Regions from separate parts of the Microbulbifer sp. ABM4_008 genome, predicted to be linked through region 2. Evidence: predicted binding sites of a transcription regulator. Region 2 holds the regulator's gene; each other region holds the start of a gene.

Region 1 (3,280 bases), 930 kb from region 2:
ATGGTGATGCCACGCTCACGCTCTTGATCGTTGGAGTCCATGACGCGCTCGGCGCCTTCGTCGCGGCGGTCGAGAGTGCCGGACTGGGACAACAGCTTGTCCACAAGGGTGGTTTTGCCATGGTCTACGTGGGCGATAATCGCAATATTGCGCAGATTCTCTATCACTGGGGGCCTCTGGGCGTTAAATCTTGGTAAGTCGGGGCGGGGGCCTGCGGGGTTTCTACAGCAGCATTCCGGCCAAAGGCGGCGATTATAGGGGGGCCGCATGACAATTGGGAGTGATTTTGAGTAAAAAATCACCGCCCCGGGGCGCTGATCGCTTTAAAACCCGCGCGGGCGGTAATTGCCCGCGCCTTGAGCAGAAGTTACTTCTTAATGGTTTCCGGTCTGTGGGGAATCAGCGGGCGCAGCACGCCCACATTGCGAAAACCTTCGTCCAACAGGTGTGAGGCGTGCAGGCGGCTCATAACGCCTTTGGAGCAATACAGGAGGTACTCACGCTCTTGGTCCAGGTGGGCAAAGCTGTTGTTGAGACGGTAGAAAGGAATAGTCTGCACCTCACAGCCAAGCTCCAGTGGATCCAGCTCCTCCTCATCCGGGTGGCGGATATCGATAACCACAGCGCTGCCCGGCTCTTCGCGGATCTCCACATCCGGTGCTTCGCCATCGACTTCTTCGATCACCTGATCAATATTTTGCATCACCCGATTGCTGATAGCGCGATCGAGGACGGTGAAATCGAAGCGGTTTTCCTCGGACTCCACTTTTTCAATCTTGGCGCGGGTGGTGGGTTTTACCGAGATAACGCCGCAGTATTCCGGCATATTGGCGGCGAACTCTTCAGTGCCGATGGCCCGGGAGGTGCGGATAATATCGGTCTTGTCGGTGGTGATCAGTGGGCGCAATACCAGGGTATTGGTAACACTGTCGATCACCGACAGATTTTTCAGGGTCTGGCTGGAAACCTGGGCGATGGCTTCACCGGTGACTACGGCGTCCACCTCCAGTTCCTTGGCGATCACATCGGCGGCGCGCAGCATCATGCGCTTCAAAATAACGCCCATATGGGAGTCGTCGACCCGCTCGAGAATCTCTGCCACTACTTCGTCAAACGGCACGGTGATAAAGCGCACCCGGTGGGAAGCGCCGTATTTGTTCCACAGATAGTAGGCGACTTCTTTCACGCCCAGCTCGTGCTGGCGTCCGCCCAGGTTGAAGAACAGGAAGTGGGTGCGGATACCGCGCTTCATGGTCATGTAACTGGCCACGGTAGAGTCGAAGCCACCGGAGACCAGTGACAAAACCGGGTCTTGCGTGCCCAGGGGGAAGCCGCCCAGGCCGGGATGCTGCTCTTCGATCACGTTGAGCTTGTCGTGGCGGATCTCCAGCTTAACGGTGATGTCGGGGTTTTTCAGTTTGACTCCGGATGCCTCGGTATTCTTGTTGAGGCCGCCACCCACATACTGTTCCACATCCAGAGACTGGAAGTCGTGTTTGCCGGTGCGTTTAACCCGTACACAGAAAGTCTTGTCTTTCAGGGCTGCGCCCCAAACCGACAGGGTTTTCTCGTACATGTCGTGCAGGTCACCCAGGGGGAACTGGCGCACGCGGGAGAAGTTGGCGATGCCGGGGGTGTGAGAGAGCACCTCTTCGATACGTCCACCCAGGTGGGACACAGCATCGGGCGCGATCACATCGATCTTTTCCCAATCCTTTCGCACCTGGATACGGTCGTCCAGCTGGCGCAGCAGGCGCTGCAGGTTGTCCTTGAGCTGGCGCGACATGCGCTTGCGCACAGGGTTGCTCTTGATGGTGATCTCTGGAAAAAACTTGACGACAAAGTGCATGGGAATCCGTGGGGTACCGCATGTTGATAGAAGGTGCGGCATTATAAACTAGCCAGAGCCAAGTTGGTTGTGCACTGTTTGCGGGCGAAGCGAGAACAAATATGTTCTATTTTGGTGCGTATTTATGTGGCTGCTCGGCCACAATACATCTATCCTGGCTGCGTCAGCACTTTGCTGGGGCTCGCACCGGCGCCAACCGGGACTATGAGGCGATTGCCCTAATTTGGCACACTCCTTGCTTTATTTCACGCCAGGTAGAGAGTGAATGCCGGCAGCGACAGCAAGGCATAGCGACCAATTACTTTTCAAGACCTGGAGGACTGCAATGTCAGCGAAAACGCTCGGTTTGATTAATGAAAGTGAAGCGAAATGGATAGACCTGCGCTTTACCGATACCAAGGGTAAAGAACAACACGTTTCCATCCCTGCGTCGGAAGTTGACGGTGAGTTCTTTGAAGAAGGCAAAATGTTCGATGGTTCTTCCATCGCCGGTTGGAAGGGCATCAACGAATCCGACATGATCCTGATGCCGGACGACGAGACCGCTTTCCTCGACCCCTTCACCGATGAGAGCACTGTTATCATTCGCTGTAACATCGTCGACCCAATTACCGGTCAGGGTTACGAGCGAGATCCTCGCTCCATCGCATTGCGCGCTGAGGAATACCTGAAGTCCACTGGTCTGGGTGACACCGCTCTGTTCGGTCCCGAGCCCGAGTTCTTCGTATTCGACGACATCACCTGGGGTGCCGAAATGGGCGGCGCCTTCTACAAGATCAACTCCGAAGAAGCAGCCTGGTCCTCAGGTCACAACTTTGCAGAAGGCAATATTGGTCACCGTCCCGGCGTTAAAGGCGGTTACTTCCCGGTTCCTCCGGTGGATTCCCTGCACGACGTTCGCGCCGCAATGTGTTCTGCGATGGAACAGATGGGCCTGCGCGTAGAAGTGCATCACCACGAAGTGGGTACTGCTGGCCAGTGTGAGATCGGCGTTGCCGCCAACACCCTGACTAAGAAAGCGGACGAAGTACAGATCCTCAAGTACGCTGTACACAACGTTGCCCACGCCTACGGCAAGACCGCGACCTTTATGCCCAAGCCGCTGGTTGGCGATAACGGTTCCGGTATGCACGTTCACCAGTCCTTTAGCAAGGATGGCGTAAACCAGTTTGCCGGTGACGCCTACGCTGGTCTGTCCGAAGCTGCTCTGTACTACATCGGCGGTATCGTTAAGCATGCTCGCGCCCTGAACGCGCTGTGCAACGCTTCCACCAACTCTTACAAGCGTCTGGTACCTGGCTTCGAAGCGCCGGTAATCCTGGCTTACTCTGCGCGCAACCGCTCTGCGTCTATCCGTATTCCTTTCGTGCCCTCCCCGAAAGGCAAGCGCATCGAGACTCGCTTCCCGGACCCGACCGCCAACCCATACCT
Region 2 (3,280 bases):
GCTACCTGCCCCAAGAGGCCTCTGTTTTTCGACGACTGTCAGTGCGTGACAATATTCTCGCAATCCTCGAAACCCGAAAAGGGCTCAATCGTACAGAGCGCGAAGAACAGGCCCAGGAGTTGCTCGAAGAGTTCAACATTACACACATTGAAAACAGCCTAGGAATGGCTCTATCCGGCGGAGAGCGACGCAGGGTAGAGATTGCACGAGCCCTGGCTACAGACCCAAGCTTTGTCTTGCTCGATGAACCTTTTGCTGGTGTAGACCCTATTTCAGTGAACGATATCAAACACATTATTCGCCACTTGCGGGACAGGGATATTGGCGTCTTGATCACAGACCACAACGTGAGAGAAACCTTGGATATCTGTGAAACCGCTTATATCGTTAGCGAGGGACATATTATTGCCTCAGGCACGCCCGATGATGTCCTCGCTAACCAGCAAGTGCGCGAAGTCTATTTGGGACACGAGTTCACCATTTAATGGCAAATGATGACAGGCGTAACTAAATAGGTAAAATTTCGAAAAACATATCACACTTCAGATAGAAATCGACCTCCTGGCAGGCAATAGTCGGCATGCTTATTGCTTGTAATAGTTTGAGGGCCAAGGTAGTCTGCGCCATCTCGGGTTAATTTTGACGAACCCTTTGTCGCACTGGCCTGCAACTTTAAATTATGAAGCAGTCTCTCCAGCTCAAACTCGGCGCACAGCTAACTATGACCCCCCAGTTGCAGCAGGCAATACGCCTCCTGCAGCTCTCCACACTAGATTTACAGCAAGAAGTCCAGGCAGCCCTCGACAGCAACCCGATGCTGGAAGCTGAGGGTGAAGATCTGGCTCAACAAGCAACAGCCAATACCGAGAGCAACGCACAACAAGAGCCTCCAGCCGCTGTAGGGGAGGATTTAAACCACGCAGCCGCTGAGGAAAAAGAGCTTGGTGATTCCGACTGGAACCAGGATATTCCAACAGAGCTGCCCGTTGATTCTCACTGGGACGACATTTACAGCAGCTACAGTGGTCCCGCCGAGGGCGACGACCCCAATTTTGAGCGCAACTCTTCCACCGACACACTTCAAGACCACTTGCGCTGGCAATTAAACCTGACAGCACTTTCCAGTCACGATAAATGGATCGGCGAGCACCTTATTGACGCCATCGACCCAAACGGTCTCCTCAATACCACCGTTGATGACGTGGCCAACTCCCTTCAGCTCGAAGAAGATGAGGTAGTTGCAGTCCTTAAAGCTGTACAACAATTCGAACCCGCTGGCTGCGGGGCCAGAAGCCTCCAAGAGTGCCTTCAACTCCAGCTCAAGCAGCTACCAGCGGAAACTCTGTGGCTAAACGAAGCGCAGACCATCATTGAGCGCCACTTGGAATTACTTGGAAAAAGGGATTTCAGGCAACTCACCCGACGCACACGTCTCAACGAAGCCCAGCTCGGCGAAGTAATCCGCCTTATCCAGACACTTACCCCCAATCCAGGTGAGGAGTTCAGCAGGGAACAGCCCGCTTATGTCATTCCCGATATTATTGTGTCCCGCAAGGATCACCGCTGGCTGGTCGAACTCAATCCAGAAATCACTCCAAAGATCCGGATTAATGGCCACTACGCCTCCTTGGTAAAACGGGCGGATAACTCCCGGGAAAACAATTTCATGCGGGATCACTTGCAGGAGGCCCGCTGGTTCTTGAAGAGCCTGCAGAGCCGCCACGACACTCTGCTAAAGGTCGCCACGTCCATTGTGGATAAGCAGCAAGGCTTTTTTGAGGAAGGCCCAGAGGCAATGCGACCAATGGTTCTGGCAGATATTGCTGAAACCATTGGCATGCATGAATCCACCATATCCCGAGTGACCACCCAAAAATATATGCTGACTCCGCGGGGAGTTTTCGAACTCAAATATTTCTTCTCAAGCCACGTCAGTACAGATTCCGGTGAGGATGCGTCATCCACCGCCATTCGAGCCCTGATTCGCAAGCTGATTGACACAGAAGTACCTCGAAAGCCGCTATCAGATAACAAGATCACTCAGGAGCTGGACAAGCAAGGCATCAAGGTTGCGCGCCGAACGGTAGCGAAATACCGCGAATCTATGGGTATCCCCTCCTCAAGTGAGAGAAAGAGGCTCATTTAAGTCACAACCCAAACACAGCCAATTAATCTGACCCCTAACCCACCTCCAGTCATACGCTACTGGCGCCTTCCGCCCCCAACCTGCAACCAAAATCCAAAATTTGAGTGTATCCTTCCATTCTGGCCCACTTCCTAGTAGGGTTGCGACCCGATAGGGGGTGAGCGCCGGCTTGTGATGCACCTTTCAAGGAGAAATCCATGCAGATCAATATTAGTGGCCACCACGTCGACGTTACCTCACCTATGCGCAGCTACTGCGAAAGCAAAATGGAGAAGCTGTCCAGACATTACGACAACATCACCAACGCGCAAGTAATTTTATCCGTCGAAAAACTGATCCAAAAAGCTGAGGCGACGGTACATATAAACGGTCACGACCTCTGTGCTGGATCCGAAGACAGAGATATGTACGCGGCAATTGATGCGCTCACCGATAAGCTGGACCGCCAACTGAAAAAACACAAAGAGAAGTTGCAGAACCATCGCTGAACTATGACACTGGAAGCATTACTCTCTCCCCGCCTTAGCCTTTGCCATCTGGCGGGGAGCAGCAAAAAAAAGCTACTGCTCAATATTGCCCAGGCCATTGCCGAACAATATCCCCAACACGATTCCGATACAGTTTTTAACCAACTGATCGCCCGTGAGCGCCTTGGTTCCACCGGTATCGGCGATGGTGTTGCCATTCCCCATTGCAGGCTGCCCGGCTGTGATAGCCCCATTGGGGTTCTCTGTACCACCCAGCCCGCCATTGATTTTGACTCTGTCGACCGCCAGCCTGTCGATTTGCTATTTACTCTTCTGGTCCCCGAAGATGCTGAGCAGGAACATCTGGATACGCTAGCCGAAATCGCCGCTCTGTTTTCCAGCAGCCAGGTTAGAGATAAGCTAAGGCAAGCACAAAGTAGTGATGAGCTATATGCCCTCGCTATTGATAGTACTGCAGCCGCCTAGAGGAGGTTTTGTTAGTAACTGAGTCTCAGAGCTGACATTCGCCTCGTTGTTCAGGTAGTGCAACAAGCGAAATAATAAAGACTTGATCAAAGAAAAGGGCTCTCCATGCGCTTGGTGATAATTAGTGGACGCTCCGGCTCCGGAAAAAGTTCTGCACTGCAATTACTGGAAGATGTCGGCT
Region 3 (3,280 bases), 930 kb from region 2:
ATCCTGGTGAGTCGCCGCAATAATACGCACATCCACTTTGACCGGGGTGTGGCCACCGACACGGTAAAATTCACCATCAGCCAACACGCGCAATAACCGGGTTTGCGTATCTGCGGGCATATCACCAATTTCATCTAGAAACAGGGTGCCACCATTGGCCTGTTCAAAACGTCCGGCACGCTGGGAGCTGGCACCGGTAAAGGCCCCTTTTTCATGGCCAAATAATTCAGACTCCATCAGGTCCTTGGGTATAGCCGCCATATTCAATGCAATAAATGGCTTATCCCTGCGCGGACTGTGATTGTGCAGAGCCTGCGCCACTAACTCCTTACCGGTGCCGGATTCACCGTTGATTAAAACGGTGATATTGGAGTGAGACAAACGGCCAATCGCACGGAAGACCTCCTGCATCGCCGGCGCTTCTCCAATAATTTCTTTATTACCCTGACCATTTTCCGGCTCAACCCGTTCTTCAGCACTCTGTTCACTGGCGTGCATCAATGCGCGCCGGGTTACCGCTACGGCCTCATCAATATCAAATGGCTTAGGCAGGTATTCAAAGGCTCCCCCTTGGTAAGCAGCTACCGCGCTATCCAGGTCCGAGTGCGCAGTCATAATAATTATCGGCAGACTCGGTCGTTCAGCCTGGAAACGCTGCAACAATTTAAAGCCATCGGAGCCCGGCATGCGGATATCACTGATTACTACATCCGGTGAATCGCTATAGAAATCATCCAGGGCGCGGTCGCCACTCTCGTAACACTGGGTATCAATTCCCTCACGCGATAGCGCTCTCTCCAGCACCCAGCGGATTGATCTGTCGTCGTCAATAATCCAAACGCGATTACTCATTCTCTAGGTTCCTGTATTAGCTAATTCGGTAGTCAGGGGCAGATAAATTTGGAAAATGCTACGGCCGGGTTGGCTGTCACACTTAATCAGCCCCTTGTGCTGATTAATAATGTTCTGGGAAATTGAAAGTCCAAGACCTGAACCCTCGGCGCGGCCGGATATCATCGGGAAGAATATCCGCTCGCGAATTTCCTCCGGTATGCCCGGGCCGTTATCTTCAATTTCTATACGGCAGACCAATGGGCAGTTGCGGCGGCCAATGGTGAATTGGCGCTGGATACGCGTACGCAATACCATCTCCCCACTACTGAGGCCAATACTTTCATCGATGGCTTGCATGGCGTTGCGGGCAATATTAAGCAGCGCCTGAATCAATTGTTCGCTATCGGCGGGAACATCGGGAATAGACGGATCGTAGTCCCTGCGAATTTGAAGCTCACCGATACACTCTGCATCCAGTAATTGGGCAACCCGCTCCAGAACCTCGTGCACATTAACCGGCTCCAGTACTACCGGCTGGCGTGGTCCCAATAAACGGTCAACCAGATTGCGCAGGCGATCCACTTCCTCGATGATAATCTGTGTATATTCGTCTAACTCCCGGTCCGGCAACTCGCGCTGCAATAGTTGTGCCGCCCCGCGGATACCACCGAGGGGGTTCTTGACCTCATGGGCCATACCGCGAACCAGGTTTCGTGTCGTTTCCTGGGCACTGAGCAGCGCATCTTCCCTGGCAATTCGCAACAGGCGATCCATCGGCTGCACTTCCACAAGTAGCACAGAAAACTCGGGGACCGGGCTGACTGAGTAATCCACGGTCCGGGTTTCAAGATTGTTCAACCTCCAACTGGCCCGGCGCACTGTATACTTCTCATTTTTGCGCAATGCTTCCCGCATAGCCTCATAGGCAGTGGGAGATTCTCGCACCACCTCCTCCAACTTCGAGCCTTTAACCCGGGTACTGGAGGCGGCAAACAAGTCCTCAGCAGCATTGTTCAAATAGCAAAGCGATAAGTTTTCATCCAGCACCAACACTGCGGAAGTCAGGCTATCGAGTAATTGGCGCAACTGGCGATCATTCAGCATTCACAAAATTTCCGATTCATTCCGAGGCTCTGACCAAACTCCCTTTGGTCACCCCCAGCAAACTAGCGCTGTATCTAGTCAGTGCAAAAAGCAAACCAAAATGGCGCATAAGCTGGCATTTGTAGGCGGAAGCAGCTTCAACCGGACACAATCAGTGCGCGATTAGCAACAACGGCATTGCGAGTATTCAGTCTCAGAAATAGGATGCCGCCGACCACAGAGAGAATGCACCATTAAGGTGCATAGGTCAAAAAACAGGCAGGCGGACTTTAGAGCGAAGTAAGGGGTAGCGGGAGCTTTGCACTCCCTCAAACATTCACCCCCGAGCTATCGGGCGCTTGACATGAATTGTGATCGTTTGCGACTGGGCCAATACTTGCCCTTTGGGCCCTAGCAGAACCGCCTTGAGCGTATGGGTACCGCGGACCAGGGCGGAGATATCCAGGGAGTTACCAGCCGAACTTCCCTGCCAGCGCTGCCCATCAATAACCGCATAAAAGCTAGCGCCCTCTGGATAATTGGGGGCCACATCCACCTGAAGCGCTATCAGTGTCTGCCCTGGCGGAATAGTCGCCTCATTAATTGGACTCACAATTCGAATCGATACCGGCCCCAACTCTCCATCATCACTTTTGGGCGACAGCTTTCTTGTGGGCAGCTGGCGGGGCAGCGCAATTGGCTGAATATTGATTGGGGCTAAATCCACTTTCTCTGAGTTGCCATTTGCCGGTGGTGTATCGCTAAAACTGACCTGGCCATCGGGCCCAACCACTTTGTAGATCGCGCCAGCCTCTTCATTCTCTTGAGAAGCCGCAACTGCCACCAGAGGCATTGCGAGTAACAGGGCCTTTAATTGCCAAAACCTTGCCATAGTGTTTTCGACCGCAGGGCGGACGCTCCTTTCTTCCCAGATCGGGCCAATGGGATATTCCTGAGCCTCCGCATAGCGGCACTCAATTCACTTCCACTGACAGTGTACTCGCAATAAAAAAGCCCGCACCAGGGTGGCGCGGGCTTTTCGAGAACAGCTCGACGGCATCATCGTGATGCCGGTCGCCATTACACGGAGTAGTACATATCGAACTCAACCGGGTGAGTGGTCATGTTCAGGCGCTCTACTTCTTCACGCTTCAGCTCGATGTAGGCATCGATAGCATCGTTAGTGAATACACCACCGGCTGTCAGGAACTCGCGATCCTGATCCAGAGCATCCAGGGCGCCTTCCAGGCTGGAAGCGACAGTCGGGTACTCAGCCAACTCTTCCGGCGGCAGATCGTACAGGTCCTTGTCCGCAGCATCGCCAGGGTGGATCTTGTTCTTGATACCGTCGAGACCCGCCATC

Evidence for each region. Region 2 encodes sigma-54, which starts transcription at its own class of promoters, with help from an activator protein. Its sites were predicted from a motif close to TGGCACANNNNTTGCNNT; they were not measured.
Region 1: a site for sigma-54 is predicted at 2,074-2,091, ahead of glnA (glutamate--ammonia ligase). Genes of this name have one in related genera too.
Region 3: a site for sigma-54 is predicted at 2,019-2,036, ahead of glnL (nitrogen regulation protein NR(II)). Genes of this name have one in related genera too.

Annotation. Positions count from the first base shown of each region.
Region 1 covers NZ_CM149970.1:25,954-29,233, forward strand. Annotated here, with positions in the region: gene typA (translational GTPase TypA) at 1-167, opposite strand, end outside; gene thiI (tRNA uracil 4-sulfurtransferase ThiI) at 368-1,849, opposite strand; gene glnA (glutamate--ammonia ligase) at 2,175-3,280, shown strand, end outside.
Region 2 covers NZ_CM149970.1:956,131-959,410, reverse strand. Annotated here, with positions in the region: gene lptB (LPS export ABC transporter ATP-binding protein) at 1-485, shown strand, start outside; gene ACYX4J_RS04175 (RNA polymerase factor sigma-54) at 680-2,146, shown strand; gene hpf (ribosome hibernation-promoting factor, HPF/YfiA family) at 2,344-2,634, shown strand; gene ptsN (PTS IIA-like nitrogen regulatory protein PtsN) at 2,638-3,099, shown strand; gene rapZ (RNase adapter RapZ) at 3,205-3,280, shown strand, end outside.
Region 3 covers NZ_CM149970.1:29,252-32,531, reverse strand. Annotated here, with positions in the region: gene ntrC (nitrogen regulation protein NR(I)) at 1-852, opposite strand, end outside; gene glnL (nitrogen regulation protein NR(II)) at 856-1,938, opposite strand; gene ACYX4J_RS00120 (DUF4124 domain-containing protein) at 2,255-2,809, opposite strand; gene glnA (glutamate--ammonia ligase) at 2,998-3,280, opposite strand, start outside.